DNA from 2 places in the Bacillus sp. JJ1122 genome. Region 2 is predicted to be linked to the other one. Evidence: a T-box and tRNA genes for the amino acid it is inferred to sense, from the RefSeq annotation. Region 2 holds a T-box; the other holds one or more tRNA genes.

Region 1 (10,482 bases), on a different contig from region 2:
GTAGGACGTCGCCGGGCAGTTTCAAATGGAGGATTAGCTCAGCTGGGAGAGCATCTGCCTTACAAGCAGAGGGTCGGCGGTTCGATCCCGTCATCCTCCACCATTACATTTGCCGGTGTAGCTCAATTGGTAGAGCAACTGACTTGTAATCAGTAGGTTGGGGGTTCAAGTCCTCTCGCCGGCACCATCTTTAACCTAATTACAAACGTACGAGCCATTAGCTCAGTCGGTAGAGCATCTGACTTTTAATCAGAGGGTCGAAGGTTCGAGTCCTTCATGGCTCACCATTTCAACTTTATATGCGGGTGTGGCGGAATTGGCAGACGCACCAGACTTAGGATCTGGCGCCGCAAGGCGTGGGGGTTCGACTCCCTTCACCCGCACCATTTTTTCTAAAAAAAAATATGTATGCGGAAGTAGTTCAGTGGTAGAATACAACCTTGCCAAGGTTGGGGTCGCGGGTTCGAATCCCGTCTTCCGCTCCAAAAGTTCCTTAGCCGGGGTGGCGGAACTGGCAGACGCACAGGACTTAAAATCCTGCGGTAGGTGACTACCGTACCGGTTCGATTCCGGTCCTCGGCACCATTTTCGATTTAACATCATATGCGCCCGTAGCTCAATTGGATAGAGCGTCTGACTACGGATCAGAAGGTTATGGGTTCGACTCCTTTCGGGCGCGCCAATATTTTACTCTATATCGGGGAGTAGCTCAGCTTGGTAGAGCACTTGGTTTGGGACCAAGGGGTCGCAGGTTCGAATCCTGTCTTCCCGACCATGCTACTGATATAATATGGGGCCTTAGCTCAGCTGGGAGAGCGCCTGCCTTGCACGCAGGAGGTCAGCGGTTCGATCCCGCTAGGCTCCACCATATCTTTTTGAAAATTTAATTTGGCGGTGTAGCTCAGCTGGCTAGAGCGTACGGTTCATACCCGTAAGGTCGGGGGTTCGATCCCCTCCGCCGCTACCAATTTTACAATCTGGTTGAACCTATTCAATCTAGGCTAAACATGGACCTTTAGCTCAGCTGGTTAGAGCAGACGGCTCATAACCGTCCGGTCGTAGGTTCGAGTCCTACAAGGTCCACCATATATTGTTTGTTATTTCACGGAGGTATACCCAAGTCCGGCTGAAGGGATCGGTCTTGAAAACCGACAGGCGGGTAACACCGCGCGGGGGTTCGAATCCCTCTACCTCCTCCATAATTTAATTTGCATTTATTACCGTCGCGGGGTGGAGCAGCCCGGTAGCTCGTCGGGCTCATAACCCGAAGGTCGCAGGTTCAAATCCTGCCCCCGCAATTAAGTTTTTTTCAAGTAATACATTTGAAAAAAACTTTGGTCCCGTGGTGTAGCGGTTAACATGCCTGCCTGTCACGCAGGAGATCGCCGGTTCGATCCCGGTCGGGACCGCCATTTGTGGCTCAGTAGCTCAGTCGGTAGAGCAAAGGACTGAAAATCCTTGTGTCGGCGGTTCGATTCCGTCCTGAGCCACCTTTATTTTTTTTTAATTTAATATGCATTTTGAAATATGGCGATTGTGGCGAAGTGGTTAACGCACCTGATTGTGGTTCAGGCATTCGTGGGTTCGATTCCCATCAGTCGCCCCATTTTTTGCGGGTGTAGTTTAGTGGTAAAACCTCAGCCTTCCAAGCTGATGATGAGAGTTCGATTCTCTTCACCCGCTCCATAAGGGCCTATAGCTCAGCTGGTTAGAGCGCACGCCTGATAAGCGTGAGGTCGATGGTTCGAGTCCATTTAGGCCCATTTTTTTTATCATTTTATTATTCCGCAGTAGCTCAGTGGTAGAGCACTCGGCTGTTAACCGAGCGGTCGTAGGTTCGAATCCTACCTGCGGAGCCATATGGGGAAGTACTCAAGAGGCTGAAGAGGCGCCCCTGCTAAGGGTGTAGGTCGGGTAACCGGCGCGAGGGTTCAAATCCCTCCTTCTCCGCCATAAGGCCCCTTGGTCAAGCGGTTAAGACACCGCCCTTTCACGGCGGTAACACGGGTTCGAATCCCGTAGGGGTCATAAGGAAAGCTGTTAGCAAAATTGCTAACGGCTTTTTTTCTTTTTGGCTAAGTTAACCTTATTTGTTGATTTCCGCTCCAGCCATCCGCTTTCCTCGGAAGAAATGTGAAAAAGCCTTACAGTAGGCTTTTCATAGACCAAATTCTACTTTGGCGGGGCCCGGGGCAGCCATGTCAATGGACGCGCCTTAGGTTTGAGATGATACTCAGGCGGTCATTTTCACCTATGTACCACAAGACGCGTTCATCCAGCAGAACTTTGAAATGCTTCCTCAATTACCTGCCCACGAAGGAAATGGGATAGCATTTTCAAGGGGTCTCGCGCCGTCCACATAATTCAACAGGTGTTTCTAAAACCTCAATTGCTTTTAATACATCCTTCGGTTAAAAGAGCTTTAAGACAGACTGAACCAAAAAGTTAGCTGTTTTTTTACTAATTCACTAATTCCTAAACAGATTAAACACAATTTAGGTTTAATAAAATCTTGCATTGGGTAAATAAGAATGATTTTAGGTTCAATAAAATCGGAATTAGGTAAATCAATCGAACTTCCAGTTAGTTAAATCATTAAGCAACCAGATAACGCCAGGTTTTCTTTATACAAATTGCGTAGGGCTCCTAGGTGTATATCTTTTATCTATATATAGTACAAAACCTCCTTATCCACTAATAAAGAATGTGATATTCGCCTCATAAAATTCAATAAGTAATAAGGAACTTCTAAGTAGAAATGAAAACGTTATCATATTAATAATATTTTTACTGCTATTACTATCTTTCATCTGAGTGATTTCAACATTTCCTCTGAAAAAATATTATTCTCTTCTCATGATCAGCAAACTTTCCTTCAACATAATTCGCGTAATTGGAAGATTTAGTACATTAAAGCGCTACCAATTGTCAGTGTTTGTCGATATTAATATTATATTAAGTTTTATTGTCGAAATATTAAAAAAATGTTTACAAGGATTTCGCGCTGCTAACTAGAATACTACTGAAAAAGGGTGTTTCCAAAAATATTAAGCATGTTCTAATAAAGGCAGGTGGAAGGGTTTGGTAATCAATCCTACAGAGTTTGAATTGCATCTATTCCATGAAGGCACTTTGTACCAGAGTTACAATTTATTTGGTGCGCATGTCATTAAAAATGAATCTAATACATATACTCGATTTTGTGTGTGGGCTCCAAACGCCAGGGCTGTGAGTCTGGCAGGGGACTTTAATCAATGGGATGGAAACGGTTTTGGTTTGCACAAAGTGAATAATGAAGGTGTATGGCAGATTGTACTAGAAGGCGACCTCTCTGGGACGATTTATAAGTATGAAATCACAACCCAGGCAGGTGAGAGGTTTTTAAAGGCAGATCCATACGCGTTCTTTTCAGAGCTTAGGCCGAATACAGCTTCAATTGTTTATCCACTCGAAGGTTATAAATGGAGTGATTATAAGTGGCTGCAGAAGAGGGAGAGGAAAAGCAGCCTGGAGGAACCTATGTATATCTATGAGCTGCATGCAGGCTCCTGGAAAAAGGCAGCAGATGGCTCTTTCCTTACTTACCGTGAACTGGCAGATGAGCTGATTCCATATATTTTAACGCATGGATATACACATATCGAATTATTGCCACTAACTGAGCATCCGCTCGATATCTCCTGGGGCTACCAATCTACCGGTTATTTCTCTGTTACTAGCAGATATGGCACCCCGCATGATTTTATGTATTTCGTTGATTTATGCCATCAAAATGGAATTGGAGTAATCCTTGACTGGATTCCAGGACATTTTTGCAAGGATGCGCATGGGCTGTACCAGTTTGATGGCAGCTATGTTTATGAATATCAATATGAAAATGATCGTGAAAATCGTGTCTGGGGAACGGCCAATTTTGACTTGGGAAAAACAGAGGTCCAAAGCTTCCTGATTTCCAGTGCTTTATTCTGGCTTGAAAAATATCATATTGATGGCTTTAGGGTTGATGCTGTGGCTAATATCATCTACTGGCCTAATTCAGTTCAGACTGCTAATCCGAATGGAGTGGAGTTTTTAAAGAAGCTGAATAGGGCTGTAAAGGTATATGAGCCTGCTGCTTTGATGATTGCTGAGGATTCGACTGATTGGCCTCAGGTGACAGCTCCTGTGGAGTATGGAGGGCTTGGTTTTACATACAAGTGGAACATGGGATGGATGAATGACACATTAAAGTATATGGAGACAGAATCACATGAAAGGAAGCATATACATGATAAAGTAACTTTTTCTCTCTTGTATGCCTTTTCTGAGAACTTTGTTCTTCCTTTTTCACATGATGAAGTGGTCCACGGTAAAAAGGCATTGCTTGATAAAATGCCTGGAGATTACTGGCAAAAATTCGCGCAGCTCAGATTATTGCTTGGCTTCTTGGCAGCACATCCTGGGAAAAAGCTGACTTTCATGGGAACTGAGTTCGGACAGTTCTCTGAATGGAAAGACCAGGAGCAGTTGGACTGGAGTCTGCTTGATTATGAAATGCATCAAAAAATGAACGTTTATGTGAAGGAGTTAATGAAACTTTACAAACGTTCAAAGCCATTATATGAAGTGGACCAGAGCTATGAAGGGTTTGAATGGATTGATGCGGATAACCATGAGCAGTCGATATTTTCCTTTATTCGAAAAGGAAAGAACCCGGAAGAAATACTTGTGATTGTCTGCAACTTTACTGAAAAATTATACAGCGATTATAAGATCGGAGTACCAAGGCCAGGTGAGTACCGGGAAATAATGAACAGCGACTCCCCGCCATATGGGGGCTCTGGTTTTATCAATAAAAAGGTGATTGAAGCGAAAGAAATAGCCTTCCATGGAAGGCCATATTCTATAGAAATGAATATTTCTCCATTCGGAATTTCGATTTTACGTCCTGTTATCAAAAGAAAGGGGAGAAACAATCATGCAAAAGAAGAAATGCGTAGCAATGCTGTTGGCAGGAGGAAAAGGAAGCCGGCTGCACTCATTGACAAAGAACCTAGCTAAGCCAGCTGTCCCTTTTGGCGGCAAATATCGGATCATTGATTTCCCTCTTAGCAACTGCACGAATTCGGGAATCTTTACTGTTGGTGTATTGACACAGTACCAGCCGCTTTTACTGAACTCTTATATCGGGATAGGAAGTGCGTGGGACCTTGACAGAAAGGATGGCGGTGTGACTGTGCTGCCGCCATACGCTGAAACATCCGAGGTGAAATGGTATTCCGGAACCGCAAGCGCGATCTATCAAAATTTGAATTATCTCTACCAATATGACCCTGAATATGTGCTGATTCTTTCTGGTGACCATATTTACAAAATGAATTACGAACTGATGCTTGATTACCATATTGAAAAGAGTGCGGATGCTACCATATCTGTCATCGAGGTACCGTGGGAGGAAACAAATCGTTTTGGCATTATGAACACCGATTCTGAATTGAAAATTACTGAATTTGAAGAAAAACCTGAAGATGCAAAAAATAATCTTGCTTCTATGGGGATTTATATTTTTAAATGGAGCGTTTTAAGGGAATATCTGATAAGGGATGATCAAAATCCTGAATCAAGCCATGACTTTGGCAAGGATATCATTCCTTTAATGCTAAAAGAAGAAAAGAAACTTTTTGCCTATCCATTTAAAGGATATTGGAAGGATGTAGGAACTGTTCAAAGCCTGTGGGAAGCGAATATGGATTTATTGGACCGGAACTGCGAATTGAACCTGTTTGATCAGTCATGGCGAATCTATTCAGTAAACCCTAATCAGCCGCCGCAATACATTTGTCCGGAAGGCGAAGTGACGGATTCTCTTGTCAATGAGGGATGCAAAATTGAAGGGGAAGTATCCAAGTCAGTTGTCTTTCAGGGAGTGACAGTAAGGAAGGGTGCTGTAGTAAAGGAATCGGTGATTATGCCGGATGCGGTGATCGGACTTAATTGCAGGATTGAAAAAGCCATTGTATCCCCAGGAGTACGTGTGCCAGACGGAACAATTATTGGACCGGGACTTGATAGTAATGAAATCACTTTAGTATCGGAAGAGACAATCGGAGAATTGCAGTCTAATTGATCCGATTACGGGAGGAAAGAGAAATGAACAAACAATTATTGGGAGTAATAGACGCAACAACAGTTCACGACGATCTCCAAGAACTGGCTCTTCACCGATCTGTTGCAGCCATACCATTTGGCGGGCGATATCGTTTGATTGATTTCATCCTATCCAATATGGTGAATTCAGGCATCAATAGCGTGGCGATTTTTCCGAAATTTCAATACAGGTCACTGATGGACCATTTAGGATCAGGAAAGAACTGGGATTTAAACCGCAAAAGGGATGGCTTGTTTTTCTTCCCTACGCCTAATCTGGATCAGCCCCATCATCCAGGAATAGGGTCGCTTGACCATTTTGCCGATAATATCGACTTTTTCGAACGCAGCACACAGGAGTATGCGTTAATCTCCAATTCGTATACTGTTTTTAATATGGATTTTCAGCCGTTGCTTGACTGGCATCTAAAATCGGGTTGTGATATTACTGAAGTACAGAAGGACGGAGCTTCGCTTGGCATATACCTCGTTAAGAAAACCCTTTTGATGGACTTGATTGCTACAAGAAATGAAACAGGGTATTCGACCATGAGAGATGTCGTAACAGATATCGATAGCCAGTTTAAGCTTTGCTATTTTCAATGTGATGGTTATGCACTAATGGTAGATACAATTGATAAGTATTATACTGCCAGCATGGATTTGCTGAATCCTGAAGTATGGAAGCAGCTATTTCCTAAAGAGCGGCCAATTTTAACAAAGGTCAAGGATGAGCCTCCTACCCGCTATGAAAAAGAGGCATCCGTCCGGAACTCAATGGTAGCAAACGGCGGGCTGATTGAAGGAACCGTGGAGAACAGCATCATCGCAAGGGGAGTCAAAATCGGGAAAAATACAGTTATCCGTAACTGTATCATCATGCAAAAAACACAAATTAAGGAGAACTGTATTTTGGAATCGGTTATTGTCGATAAAGATGTGCGCATTGAAGCAGGTACTGTTATTACAGCGCCAGAAGGTTCACCAGCTGTCATCCGAAAAGGTACGGTTCAGGGAGTGAGGACTGGATCGTGAAAGTATTGTTTGCAGTTTCGGAGTGTGTCCCATTCATCAAGTCTGGCGGTTTGGCAGATGTTGCCGGATCTCTGCCCAAGGAATTAAAAAAGCTGGGAGCAGATGTAAGGGTGATTTTGCCGAAGTACGGGATGATTCCGGAAAAATTCCGCTCTGAAATGAAGCAAGTGAAAGAGTATAGCGTACAGGTAGGCTGGCGCTCCCAGTATTGCGGGATTGAAACGCTGGTTTACGAGGGAGTTACCTTTTACTTTGTTGACAATGAATATTACTTCAAACGGGATTCGCTTTATGGCCATTATGATGATGGTGAACGTTTTTCCTTTTTTAATCGAGCGGTACTCGATTTTATCGCTGAAGTTGAATTTTTTCCTGATGTCATTCATTGCCATGACTGGCACACAGGGATGATCCCCTTTTTATTGAGGACAGAATATTATAAGAAGCCTGGCTATGGATTAATCCGTTCAGTATTCACGATTCATAACCTTCAGTTTCAGGGCATTTTCCCTCGTGAAATTCTCGGTGACTTGCTGCACATTGACAGCCGTTATTTCAATAAAGAGCAGCTTGAGTTTTTCGGCAACGCTAATTTCATGAAGGCTGCTTTAATTTCTGCTGACCATATTACTACTGTCAGCCCTACTTATAAGGATGAAATCCAGACAGCTTACTATGGAGAAAAGCTTGATGGTATTTTGAGAAAGAGACGTGAAGACCTGACAGGAATTTTGAACGGAATTGATCACGATTTGTATGATCCTAAAACATATGCTGGTCTTGCCAGCAACTTCAGTCCGGAATCATATGAATTGCGAGTAGAAAATAGGCTAGATATTCAGCGGTTTTTTGGACTTCCGGAAAGCAGAGAAATACCAGTTGCAGCGATGATAACCAGATTAACAAAACAAAAAGGACTTGATTTAGTCACAGGTGTATTCCATGAAATAATGGCGACTGGAATACAGTTAGTAGTCCTGGGTACAGGAGACCCTGAATTTGAACAATTCTTCAGGGATATGTCAGAAAAATATCCTGAACAATGCAAGGCATATATTGGCTTTGATGAAGATTTGGCTCATCAGATTTATGGGGGCGCTGATATCTTCCTCATGCCTTCACAATTTGAACCTTGCGGGCTGAGCCAGATGATTGCGATGCGTTATGGGGCGGTTCCTGTTGTCAGGGAAACGGGCGGCCTGAATGACACTGTCCAGCCGTATAATGAGTTTAACGGTGAGGGGAACGGTTTTACCTTCAAAAATTTCAATGCCCATGACATGCTGTTTACAATTGAAAAAGCAATATCACTCTTCCGCCAAGAAGAAAAATGGGAAAGACTGGCCAGAAATGCCATGGAAACAGATTACAGCTGGGCACAATCAGCTAAACAATACAATGAGTTGTATTCTGATCTCATCTCAAGGAGTGAATCGCATGTTTTCTAGTGTTCCCAAATTCAAAACCACTTTCTTGAAAAAGCTTGAGATGATGTTTGGAACCAGCTTCGAAGAGAGCACAAGCCGGGAGCAGTTCCAGACTCTCGGGCATATGATCAGGGAGCATGTGAGCGCAGACTGGATCAAGACGAACGAACTGTACCGCGCAGGAGCAAAGAAGCAGGTATATTACTTGTCAATCGAATTCTTGCTGGGTCGTTTGCTTCGCCATAATCTTATTAATTTGGGCGTTGAGAAAGTGGTATGTAAAGGACTTGAAGAACTGGGGATCGATCTGGACCACCTGGAGGAAATCGAAGCGGATGCTGGGCTTGGCAATGGCGGGCTCGGCCGTCTGGCTGCTTGCTTTCTGGATTCACTTGCCTCGTTGGATTTGCCAGGTCATGGCTGTGGAATCCGTTATAAACACGGGTTGTTCGAGCAGAAAATTGTTGATGGGTATCAAGTGGAGCTTCCTGAACAATGGCTTCGTCACGGACACGTATGGGAAGTACGCAAAGCAGACGATGCGGTTGAAATCCCATTTTGGGGTGAAGTCGAAAGCCGGATGGAAAATGGCCGCCTAGTGTTCAGGCATTTAAATGCTGAGACGATCATGGCTGTTCCTTACGACCTGCCTGTCATCGGTTACCAGACTGAAACAGTCAACACCTTGAGGCTCTGGAATGCGGAACCATCCAGGTTTCCGGCTAATGCTGATATTTTCAAGTATAAAAAGGATACAGAATCCGTTTCCGAGTTTTTATATCCTGATGACACACATGATGAAGGCAAGATCCTTCGCCTTAAACAGCAATATTTCCTTGTAGCAGCGAGCCTTAAGGCAATCGTGCAATCTTTTAAAAAGAAGAATAAGAGCTTGCTAGAGTTCCATGACTATGTCAGCATCCATATTAATGATACTCACCCTGCGATTGCTGTTCCTGAATTGATGAGGATATTGATGGATGAGGAAGGGCTCGGCTGGGATGATGCATGGCATATTACCGTTGAAACACTTTCATACACAAATCATACGACTCTGGCAGAGGCACTTGAAAAATGGCCGATCAGGATATTCAAACCGCTGCTGCCTCGGATATTTATGATTGTCGAGGAAATAAACGAGCGTTTTTGCAAGCAGGTTTGGGAGCAATATCCTGGTGAATGGGGCAGGGTTGAAAGTATGGCTATTATTGCTCATGGAGAGGTCAGGATGGCTCCTTTAGCTATTGTTGGCAGCCATAGTATCAATGGTGTGGCCATGCTCCATACAGAAATATTAAAAAATCGCGAAATGAATTTATTTTATCAGTTATATCCTGAGCGCTTCAATAACAAGACAAATGGAATCACCCATCGCCGCTGGCTATTGAAAGCCAACCCGGAATTGTCTGGGTTGATTTCGGATTCAATTGGAGCTGAATGGATTTCAGCACCTCAACAGCTTGAGGAGTTAATGAGGTTTAGAGAAGATTCTGCTTTCCTTGATAAAATGCATGCTATTAAACAGGCAAATAAACTGAGATTGGCAAACAGGATCTTTGATAAAACTGGTTTGAAAATTGATACTGAATCGATTTTTGATGTTCAGGTAAAAAGGCTGCATGCATATAAGCGCCAGCTGCTGAATGTCCTCCACATCATGCATTTGTATAATGCTCTTAAGGAGGATCCTGAAGCTTTATTGTATCCGCGGACTTTCATTTTTGGAGCAAAAGCTTCACCAGGTTACTACTTTGCTAAAAAGGTCATAAAATTGATTAATAGTGTTGCCCACAAGGTAAATAACGATCAAGCCGTAAATGAGAAGCTAAAGGTTGTCTTCCTCGAAAACTATCGGGTGTCTTTGGCAGAAGAAATCTTCCCTGCTGCGGATATC
Region 2 (10,482 bases):
AATGGTGTAACGCAAAATGGAAACTTGGATATCGGCCCCACCGTCCATAATAGCCATACCGCGAACAGTAAAAATTTTGGTGTCAATTTTTCACTAGGTGATTTTTCACCATCGTCCTCATTATTGAATACTGCCATATTGGATCCTGATTTCAGTGACCAAGATCAGATCGCAAACCCTTCTGCCCCAATAGCTAACCAAATATAAACAGGGATTTCTAAAAAAACGGAGGGCCGTCATGGATATTGATAAAGTAAGGAAATGGCTTGAATTGACAAACCAATATCAGAAAAATGAATTTTGGCGGAATCTGTTCAGTCATTCTGTTCCGGAAAAAATGTTGAGAGCAGACGAAGCATTTCCTCTCTATGATATCTATCAAAATCAATCCTCCGTTTGCATAGTCATCGAAATTTCTGGAATGAACAAAAACGATCTCTCGATTTCCTTGAGACAGAAATCAACTTTAGTGGTAAAGGGAAAGACCGTCCCACTTTTCCCGGATGAAATGACGATTAAAAAAGAACGATTTTACGGTGAATTTGAACGGCTGATTCCCCTGCCCGAACCTACAGATCCACAGCATATGCAAGTCCATTTCTTTGATGGGCTTGTGCAGGTCACCTACCCCCGAAAAAATGAAAACCTATCTGCAGCCGATTATGATGAATCACTTTTTAATTAGAGCCCAGGAATGGGCTCTTCATTTTTTATCTGCATGAAAGCTCATGGTGATCTTCTGGCAGTCGTTATTTCAAACAACTACTTGATAAAACTGGTAATAAAGAAGAAAAATTCTTGTTTCTACAAAAAACGCAAGGGTAAATTCATAATGTAAAATGATCACAGTACAAGAGGAGGTAAATCATGGCACAAAATAACGAAAATGAAATGGAACAGGAAGATTATTTTAAGGACCGAGCTGGAACGGATGAAGCAAGATTCCACGCCGTGCCCCATGATGAAGAAGGCTGGGCTGTCAAAAAAGAGGGCCAAGAAAATCCAGAATTCACTGCTGACTCAAGGTCTGAAGCTATAACAGAAGCTAAGAGAATGGCTGAAGAAGCTGGTACGATTGCTTACATTCATGATGAAGACGGAAAGATCGAAAAGCAATTCAATTATCGCAGCTAAAAGTTATCATTAAAGAAGCCTTGCAGCAATTACTGCAAGGCTTCTTTTTATGCTTTTAATACATCATGGTCTACATAACGTTCGCCATTCAGTTCACTGATGACGTTAATGGCAACCTTGGCGCCATCGCCTGCTGTGATGATCGTATGCATGCTGACGCCTGCGCATGTTCCTGCTGCCCAAACGCCTTCAACATTTGTTTTACCCGCGGCATCGACATCAAAAATAGTCTTAATTCTTGGCTCTGTGCCATCCTTTGTTAAAAGGCCAGAAGCTTCCGCAACATCGGTCATCATGCCTGTTGCCAGGATGACATGCTTCGCTTCGAATTCGCCGTTCTCAGTTGCAATCTTAACGCCATTGTCTGTCTTGGTAATGGACGTTACGGATGTTTCTACGAACTCTGCCCCAAATTTTTTCGCCTGGCTGATTCCTGTCTCAACCAAGTCTGGTCCTGTAACTTCAGGTGTGCCGTAGTGATTTTCAATCCATGCACGCTTCGTTACGCTTTTATTGCTGTCAAGAACGACTGTTTTCTTGCCTGCCTTTGCCGTAAAAATGGCTGCACTTCCTCCAGCAGGCCCTGCTCCAATAATTGCAACATCATACATAGGAAAATTCCTCCTTAATTTCAATTCATTTCTATCATATCAAACTTTAATTCTGTATACTAAATATTTTAAACTAGGACAATAGCAGTAAAAAACCCATCACCATGGATGAGTTCACCCTGCTATTCTACTTTTATACGGGGATCAACGACTCCATATAAAATATCTGCAATCAGGTTGCCAATGATCATGATCGTTGAAAAAAGCATCGTCAAATTCATGACCATCGCAAAATCTCTCATATTGATCGACTTGATAAAGAGCTGGCCAAGTCCCGGATAAGTAAAAATGGTCTCGACAATGATGGCGCCATTCACGATATTTACCATATCAAAGCCAAGGAAGGTGACGATCGGAATCAATGAATTTTTCAGGATATGGACATTGTAGATCCTTTTTTCCGATACGCCGATTGAACGCGCTGTGCGGACATATTCCTTCCTGCTGTTTTCAACAATATCATCTCTCAAAAATTGCGTATAGGTTGCTGTTCCAACTACACCGAGGACACATGCCGGCAAGATCAGGTGATGGATTCGATCAAGCCAATAGTCAAGCGTTCCCTCTGGAACTGTGATATCGACTGAACCATTGGATGGAAACCAGTTGAGTTCAAAAGAAAATAGATAGATAGAATATACGGATACCACAATGATTGGGAGTGATAATCCAGTATAATTCACACTGCTGATCAAACGGTCTCCGAGTTTATTTGGGTTGCAGCCTGCATACTTGCCCATAAAAAATGAAAGAACATAGGTGATCATTAAGGAAGTAAACCCTAGAATAAGTGTATTCGACATTTTTTCCTTTAAAATCAGTGAAACGTCAACACGGTAATAGGAGGAAACCCCCAGCTCCCCTGTAATAAAATGGACAATCCATTTTTTATACTCCACCCAGATTATCGCCAGATCATAGCCTGTGCCCATTATCCCCGGCATCATCATGAATAGAAAAAAAACGACGATCGACGTAAGGATTAAGCTCGGAACAGCCAGTAAAATTCTTTTTAAAGAATAGTTTAAAACGGTCATGGTGAATCCTTTCAGAAACCAGCTTCTTTTTGTTCCTTATTCACAAATTGAAAGGAAGGATTGATAATCGTCTCTTCTTTTAGAAGCGTCTTCTTCTCCTTCTTTTTCTTTATTTTACCAATAAAATCGATACTTTTATATGCCAAATGTCCCTCGAGTTCTTTTTTCATCATGTTCGTCACGGCAATGAGGAAAAAGAAAAAGAACATGGTACTTAATACAATCCATGGATATTGAATCATGACTTTGAAATTTTGGCCAATGAGGCCTCCCCATTCATTCGAAAGCGTTTCAGGCTTCGGTGGTCCAGGGTCCGGGCTGAAGATTCCGCCCTTTGTCTGTCCCCCAAGAAAAACATTGAAAATGCCAAGATGCATCATGATGATGATGGTGCTGAGCATCTGCTGGACGATCATCAACAATCCAATTGTTCTCAGGAACGGCCATATATGTTTTTTCAGTACGTGAAAACGGCTGCCTCCCATTAAATAGGAGGACACCACAAAGGATTTGCTTTGCAGTTCTTCAATAAAGTCGATTGTTAGCAGCACTACTGCAGGAAAGGCAACCAAAATGAGGACACCAATCTGATAGGCAGCTGCTGTCCAGACTGGAATGCCTGTGTATTTGTAGGTAACGGGAAACATCAGGAACAGAGCAATAATCAATGCTGGCACATATCTGAACCCAAGGAAAAAGTCCTTAAAATATATTTTCATTCGCGGCATCCAGATAGAGATGATGATTCCCGTTAGAACTCCTGTAGCTACTCGAAATAAAGTAATTACAAATGTGGCGGCAATGGTGAATTTCGCACCGTACAAATGAATGTACATCATGTCATTCCCATTTCGGTCTGTACCGAGAAGATGATCAAACGTTGGTGGTGTTGGGGCCTTACCAATGACTTGCCCCTGTTCATCATAGAGAAAAAACTCTTCGTTATATTCCTCGTCGCCATATAAAGGATACGCCAAACTTACAAAGAAAAGAAACAGGATCAACGCAAAACCAATGAATGTTTTTTTATAGTTTTTCAAAGCTGGACCCCATTTTTCCCTCGATAAAAGCTCGTTGTCATCCTTGCAAGCAAATCAATGAAAAGAATAGGTGCCGCAACCAGCAAGCAGAAGATGATGACTTCAGGAGCATCCATCGTAAAAATGGTATTCAAATCCTTTGTAAACCCCTGCATGGCAAAAATATATTCAATCAATACGAGATTCGATAGCAGCACCCATATTAGGGTCCTTAATTGAATGACGGCCAAAGGAAAAATGTTTCGCAAGATGTGCATGAAATAGATGGTCAGGTTGTGCAGTCCCTTTGATTTTGCAAAAATCACATAATCCTTCTCCCACTCTTCTTCTATCTGTTTGATCAAAAATTGCGCCATAAAAAAGGACGGCAAAAGAGAAACAGCTACGACAGGCATGAGATAGGATTTTTCACTCAATCCATAAAGCCTGAACAGTTTTATCCCCGTTTCTTTGTATAAATAAAGGACCACGTACTGGAGGACAAAAATAATCAACAAATCAGGAACAGCTTCACTGAAATTAATAAAATCCTTCACTTTCGACTGGACTTTTTTTGGTGTCATGATAAAAATCCCTGTCAGCATCATTCCGCCTATGATCATCGTCAGCAATGAAAGCCCCAATATATCCAGTGTGTACACATACCGATCAGCAATACTTGTCGTCAGCCACTGGTTGATAATCGGTGCAGCATCGAAATTATAAATTTGCTGGCTCACTTCCCTCATTGATTGGATAAAAAATCCCGGACCATACAGCAGCTTACTGCCATCAACGTAAAAAAGCCGGGGAATCGATAAGAACAGGATAACCCCTCCCAGAATGCAGGCAGCTCTTATTATGTAATGAATGAATAACTTCATTGGCTGTCTCCTTTTGTGATGATAATTTATGTATTTTAACGAAGGATTTAAATGGATTGTTACATGATTTTTGAAAATAATGGTTAAAGAATTTACGCGGGGCTGTTAAAAGAAAGAAAGGCGTGACGAGTTGTTATGAGAGGAATTACTAGAACAACTCAATCGGAAAAATGGACGTCGATTTGTTATGAGTGGAGCTACGAGAACAACTCAGGCAGAAAAAACGAACTACGAGTTGTTATGAGAGGAGCTCAGAGAACAACTCAGGCGGAAAAAACGGACTGCGAGTTGTTATGAGCGGAGATACGAGAACAACTCATGCAGAAAAATGGACGTCGAGTTGTTATGAGAAGGTGTTATGCGAGAAAACAGATCATAGTTCTATTAGCAGGTCCTCTTCCAGAACTCTGCTTCATCCAAGATTCGCAAGGGCATCTGCTGTCCGTAATAGAATTGCAAATTCTCCCCCCCTCAAAATATAATCGTATGAAATGTATGTAAATAAATTTTTTCCTATGCCTCTATTGAATATGTTAGAGTAAGGGAAAACAGTGAAAAAATGGGAGTGAGGAGCGGTGATGGGAGCATTCTTTGAGCCTGGCAGTGAAAATGTCTTTCAACTTTTTTCAAATGTACATCTTTTGACATTAGGTGTTTTTGCCGCAGTGATTGTGTCTATGTTCTTGTTCCGCAAGACATTAAGAAAGGAGTATGCTAATCGAACGGCTCGCATAGCATTATTCCTGATTTTAATCATATCCGAGGTGAGTCTGCAAGTCTGGCATTGGTGGAGCGGTCACTGGGCTTATCAATATTCCTTGCCATTACATCTCAGCAGCATCAGCTTAATCCTCTCCGCGGTCTTACTTTTAACAAAAAATTATCGACTATTTGAATTTACGTACTTTGCAGGAGTAGGCAGTGCTTTACAGGCCATGATTACTCCGGATATTAGCCTTTACACCTTTCCTCATTACAGATATATTCACTTTTTCGTATCCCATGGAGGAACGGTCATAGCAAATCTGTTCATGGTATTCACAGCGGGGTTCAAGCCCACGGGAAAGTCGCTTTGGAGGGCTTTTTTATGGTTAAACGCGTACACTTTGATTATCTTTATTGTGAACTTCCTGATTGAAGGAAACTATATGTACATTTCTGAAAAACCGGTTAATCCCTCTCTCATCGATTATCTCGGCCCTTGGCCCTGGTATATTCTATCTCTGGAGATAATTACGCTGGTGACCTTTACGATTCTGTATCTTCCTTTTTGGCTGATGAGTATGAAGAAAAATGAGAAGGCATTACCTCAGGAGGAGAAGTAATTGCCTTATAACTAAAGGTTCGTTTGATTATACAATTTCTCACGGTCAGAAGATAATGGCGACTGCTCAAGCCACCCTCTTTTAATCAGGAGGCCCCTGCCTTCAAGGTTGCTCTTAGTCTAAACCTAAAAAAATCCCCTTACTCGCAATTGAGAAAGAGGATTTTTTATTTTTTAAAGGAATAGTCCTACAATCGTTCCAGTTAAGACCGACCCCATTGTAGCCACCAACAATACCTTTAATCCAACCTTAGCTAACTGACTTGCCTTTTCACCATTGATCGCTTGTACAGTTCCTAAGATAATTCCGATAGAAGAGAAGTTAGCGAAAGAAATCAGGAATGATGAAACGATCCCTACTGTCTTGTGATCCAATTTAGGGATCATTTTCATGAAGTCCATCATTGCAACGAACTCATTTGCAGCAACCTTTGTTCCCATCACTGAACCTGCTTTAACGATTTCAGATGAAGGGATACCCATCATGAATGCAATTGGAGCAAACACATAACCGACAATTTCCTGGAATGACATTCCTACTAATTTATCAAGTATAAAGTTCAGCATCGCAAGCAAAGCAATGTATGTGATTAACATCGCGCCTACGATTAAAGCTGTTTTACCACCGATTAAAGCACCGTTACCAATTGCTTCGAATAAAGACTTTTCTGGAATCATTTCTTCGATGTCAATATCCTCATCTTCTTCTTTCGTTACTGGACAAACGATGGAAGAAAGAATCAAGCCGGAGAATACGTTAATTGGCAATGCTACCAATACAAACTCTGCAGGAACCATTTGCATGTAAGCACCTAAGATCGAGCAAGACACAGCAACAAGTGATGACGTAACAACGATGAACAAGCGGTTTGGAGAAAGCTTGTGCAAATATGACTTAACCGAAAGGATTGCGGTTGTATCCCCGAATACCATTGAGTTAACAGCCACGAATGATTCTACCTTAGGAAGGCCAGTAACTTTGGCCACTGCACCGCCAATGTATTTAATGGCTAATGGTAAAATTCTTGTATAAGTTAAAATGGAAAGTAGAGCAGATACGAAAATAATCATCATTAGTACGTTGATAAAGAAGTACCCTTTTGTTGACAAGTCACCAAATACGAATGCGATACCCTCATTACCGAAAGAAAGAACTTTGTTAAAAACATCGACTATTGCTTGCAAAACCTTTTTACCGATTGCCGTGTTAAGCATAAACCATGCTATAAAGAGCTGAACAGCTAGCATGATTCCGGCTGCACGATAGTTTATGTTTTTCTTATCGTTTGACATTAGCCAAGCGATACCAATGAGTGCAATGATTCCTAAAATTGCGATTAAGATAGACATAATATTTTACCTCCATAAGCGGATATTAGTGAGTTGATGGCTACTATTTACTCTTTACTCAAATAAACATTTTAATCCGAAAAGGCTTACAATAAATATGAGTTTTTGCAGGAACGATATACAAAAAGTTCTACTGATCCGTCCTCTCTAACCACCACTTCGTTAACGCTTTCATTTTCTAAATCATTATTGCACTATAAATATATCACACACATTGAACAAATGTTAAGGATAATTTGAACAAAAATAAAGCATATTTTTTACCATTTCAAGAATTATCACCCTAACAAAAAGAATTCTGTTGAAAAGTCAATATTTTTTAAAAAATGCAGAAATTTTGTAAAGTAATTATAGAACAATTGTAAATAAATATAATATTAAATCATACTTTTGTATCACGTGTGTTACAAACATTCATTTAGCTCTTATAACGGCTCTTTGCGAAAATAACTTAGTCAGATCATTCTCCCCCAAAAAATAATACTCACTCCCAAGATTTCTTGGACTCTCTCAAAGCTGGTCTTAAATACACCTAATACGAAATAACATTTGTAACCAGAATAATGAATAACCAAAGAGGTCGATCCCTAGTTTGAAGGATTAGCGTAGGCGAAATGCGCTGCCAAACATATACTTTCCTATAGAAGGACCCAGAAAAAAGACAATCAATAAGGAATATGTTGACAGCACATTTTTCACTCTGTTACAATAAATTCCAATAAAAGCATACAAATTCGTTGATGAGAAAAAGTAGCGTTTCTTCTTGATCCACAGAGAGCTGACATTTTGGTGCAAGTCAGTGTTCGAGTGTTGACGTGAAAATCCTCTCTGAGAAGCCAGGCTGAATGTTTAGTAAGCTTGGACGGGAGTCCGCCGTTACAAGGAACGCGTATGATTGTACGTTGCTAAGTGCTATTGACCGGATCAATAGAATTAGGGTGGTATCGCGGTTAACCCCGTCCCTTACTTGGGACGGGGTTTTTGTATGTTTTTAGACTGATCATTGTTAAATAGGAGCGATATCTATGAAGGCTGATGAGAGTAAGGAAACTGTTGTACAGCGCGAGGACCGGATCCGTAAGTATTGGACAGAGGAAAACACATTTAAACAATCTATACAACTTAGGGAAGGCAAGGAACCGTTTGTTTTTTATGAAGGACCGCCGACCGCAAATGGTCTTCCCCATGTAGGCCATGCCTTCGGGCGAACAATAAAAGATGTTGTCGCACGTTACAAGACCATGAAGGGCTTCCAGGTTGAAAGAAAGGCAGGCTGGGATACACATGGTCTTCCTGTCGAGCTTGGTGTTGAGAAACAGCTCGGTATCTCAGGGAAACAGGAAATTGAACGCTATGGTGTGGAGCCTTTTATAAAGAAATGCAAGGAGAGTGTATTTACCTACGAGAAGAAATGGCGATCTTTTACCGAAGAATTAGGTTATTGGGTAGATATGGACAGTCCATATTTGACCTTAAGTAATGATTATATCGAAAGTGTATGGAACATTTTAAGTAAGGTCCACAAAGATGGCCTATTGTATAAAGGCCACCGTGTGTCTCCCTACTGCCCTAGCTGCCAGACCACTTTAAGTTCACATGAAGTTGCACAAGGCTACAAGGATGTAAAAGATTTATCGGCAACCGTAAAATTTAAACGCCTTGATGCAGATGATGAATATTTCTTAGGCTGGACGACAACCCCCTGGACCTTGCCTGCCAATGTTGCACTTGCTGTGAATCCATCTTTAACGTATGTTCGTGCACAAAAAGAAAATCAGATATATATTGTTGCAAAATCCTTAGTCGGAAAAGTTCTTGGTGATCATGTAACTATTTTAAGTGAGCATACTGGTTCTGAACTTGAAGGAGTTCATTATGCCCCACCTTTTAATTATGTAAGTGTTGAGAAAGGACATTACATCGTATTAGCAGATTACGTCACTGAAGATAGCGGAACGGGTCTTGTCCATATTGCCCCGGCTTACGGTGAAGATGACTATAAAACGGTTCAGCAGAATGGCTTATCTTTTATCAATGTGGTTGATCAGCAAGGTCGCTACACAAGCGAAGTCACTGAATTGACTGGAAGATTTGTTAAGGATTGTGACGTGGACATTATTAAAATGCTATCTGAACAAGGTATCCTTTTTAACAAAGAAAAATACGAACACAGCTATCCGCATTGCTGGAGATGCGACTCTCCTTTACTTTATTACGCAACAGATAGCTGGTTTATCAAGATGTCCTCTTTAAAGGACAAAATGCTTGCAAACAATGCAACTGTTAATTGGTATCCAGAGCATATTAAAGATGGACGCTTTGGAAATTTCCTTGAAAATCTTATCGATTGGAATATAAGCAGAAACCGGTATTGGGGTACACCTCTAAATGTTTGGGTATGTTCTGATTGCAATCACGAGGAAGCTCCAGGCAGTATCACAGAGCTGCAAAAAATAGCCGCAAATCCAATTACTAATGATATCGAGTTACACAAACCGTATATTGATGAGGTACAGTGCACCTGTCCAAAATGTAAAGGGGTCATGCATCGAACGTCCGAGGTGATTGATGTTTGGTTCGACAGTGGATCGATGCCATTCGCACAGTATCACTATCCGTTCGGAAATAATGAAAAATTTGAATCGCAATTCCCAGCGGATGTTGTAATCGAAGGAATTGATCAAACGAGAGGATTTTTCTACAGCTTGCTTGCAGTTTCTACCCTTTTCACCGGAAAACCTTCTTATAAAAATGTCTTATCACTAGGACATATACTCGACGAAAATGGCCAGAAAATGTCTAAGAGTAAAGGAAATGCTCTAGAACCTGTAGAACTGCTCGGAGAATACGGTGCAGATGCGCTTCGTTGGGCATTCTTAGTGGATAGTTCACCCTGGAATCCAAAACGCTTTTCAAAGAAGATTGTGCAAGATGCAAAATCCAAATTGATTGACACAATGGATAATACCTATAAATTTTATGCAATGTACGCAAAAATAGATGGTTTTGTTTACGATGGCCAGCAGCCAGGCAAGAAAACCATTTTGGATGAGTGGATCCTTTCCCGTCTGCATAGTACCGTTAATCTTGTTAATGATCACTTGGACCGGTATCAATTTACTC

Evidence for each region. A T-box is a leader RNA that pairs with one kind of tRNA and senses whether it is charged. The one in region 2 lies ahead of ileS (isoleucine--tRNA ligase), so its partner is inferred to be a tRNA-Ile.
Region 1: it has a tRNA-Ile gene. The T-box ahead of ileS (isoleucine--tRNA ligase) is inferred to sense a tRNA for this amino acid. The anticodon was not compared.

The regions. Positions count from the first base shown of each region.
Region 1 is NZ_JBALQL010000014.1:373,944-384,425, reverse strand. Features, by position in the region: rRNA gene rrf (5S ribosomal RNA) at 1-17, shown strand, start outside; tRNA gene V7201_RS09880 (tRNA-Val) at 28-103, shown strand; tRNA gene V7201_RS09875 (tRNA-Thr) at 112-187, shown strand; tRNA gene V7201_RS09870 (tRNA-Lys) at 212-287, shown strand; tRNA gene V7201_RS09865 (tRNA-Leu) at 302-386, shown strand; tRNA gene V7201_RS09860 (tRNA-Gly) at 411-485, shown strand; tRNA gene V7201_RS09855 (tRNA-Leu) at 497-585, shown strand; tRNA gene V7201_RS09850 (tRNA-Arg) at 606-682, shown strand; tRNA gene V7201_RS09845 (tRNA-Pro) at 699-775, shown strand; tRNA gene V7201_RS09840 (tRNA-Ala) at 793-868, shown strand; tRNA gene V7201_RS09835 (tRNA-Met) at 891-967, shown strand; tRNA gene V7201_RS09830 (tRNA-Ile) at 1,010-1,086, shown strand; tRNA gene V7201_RS09825 (tRNA-Ser) at 1,107-1,199, shown strand; tRNA gene V7201_RS09820 (tRNA-Met) at 1,225-1,298, shown strand; tRNA gene V7201_RS09815 (tRNA-Asp) at 1,337-1,412, shown strand; tRNA gene V7201_RS09810 (tRNA-Phe) at 1,418-1,490, shown strand; tRNA gene V7201_RS09805 (tRNA-His) at 1,531-1,606, shown strand; tRNA gene V7201_RS09800 (tRNA-Gly) at 1,613-1,686, shown strand; tRNA gene V7201_RS09795 (tRNA-Ile) at 1,690-1,763, shown strand; tRNA gene V7201_RS09790 (tRNA-Asn) at 1,785-1,859, shown strand; tRNA gene V7201_RS09785 (tRNA-Ser) at 1,863-1,953, shown strand; tRNA gene V7201_RS09780 (tRNA-Glu) at 1,957-2,028, shown strand; gene glgB (1,4-alpha-glucan branching protein GlgB) at 3,082-5,040, shown strand; gene V7201_RS09770 (glucose-1-phosphate adenylyltransferase) at 4,958-6,106, shown strand; gene V7201_RS09765 (sugar phosphate nucleotidyltransferase) at 6,130-7,161, shown strand; gene glgA (glycogen synthase GlgA) at 7,158-8,609, shown strand; gene V7201_RS09755 (glycogen/starch/alpha-glucan phosphorylase) at 8,599-10,482, shown strand, end outside.
Region 2 is NZ_JBALQL010000001.1:69,388-79,869, reverse strand. Features, by position in the region: gene V7201_RS00365 (spore germination protein) at 1-207, shown strand, start outside; gene V7201_RS00360 (Hsp20/alpha crystallin family protein) at 239-685, shown strand; gene V7201_RS00355 (DUF2188 domain-containing protein) at 868-1,134, shown strand; gene V7201_RS00350 (FAD-dependent oxidoreductase) at 1,182-1,745, opposite strand; gene V7201_RS00345 (ABC transporter permease) at 1,868-2,782, opposite strand; gene V7201_RS00340 (hypothetical protein) at 2,794-3,822, opposite strand; gene V7201_RS00335 (ABC transporter permease subunit) at 3,819-4,685, opposite strand; partial or broken gene V7201_RS23135 (DUF2935 domain-containing protein) at 5,082-5,144, opposite strand; gene V7201_RS00330 (YwaF family protein) at 5,264-6,010, shown strand; gene V7201_RS00325 (NupC/NupG family nucleoside CNT transporter) at 6,184-7,359, opposite strand; T-box leader at 8,088-8,326, shown strand; gene ileS (isoleucine--tRNA ligase) at 8,385-10,482, shown strand, end outside.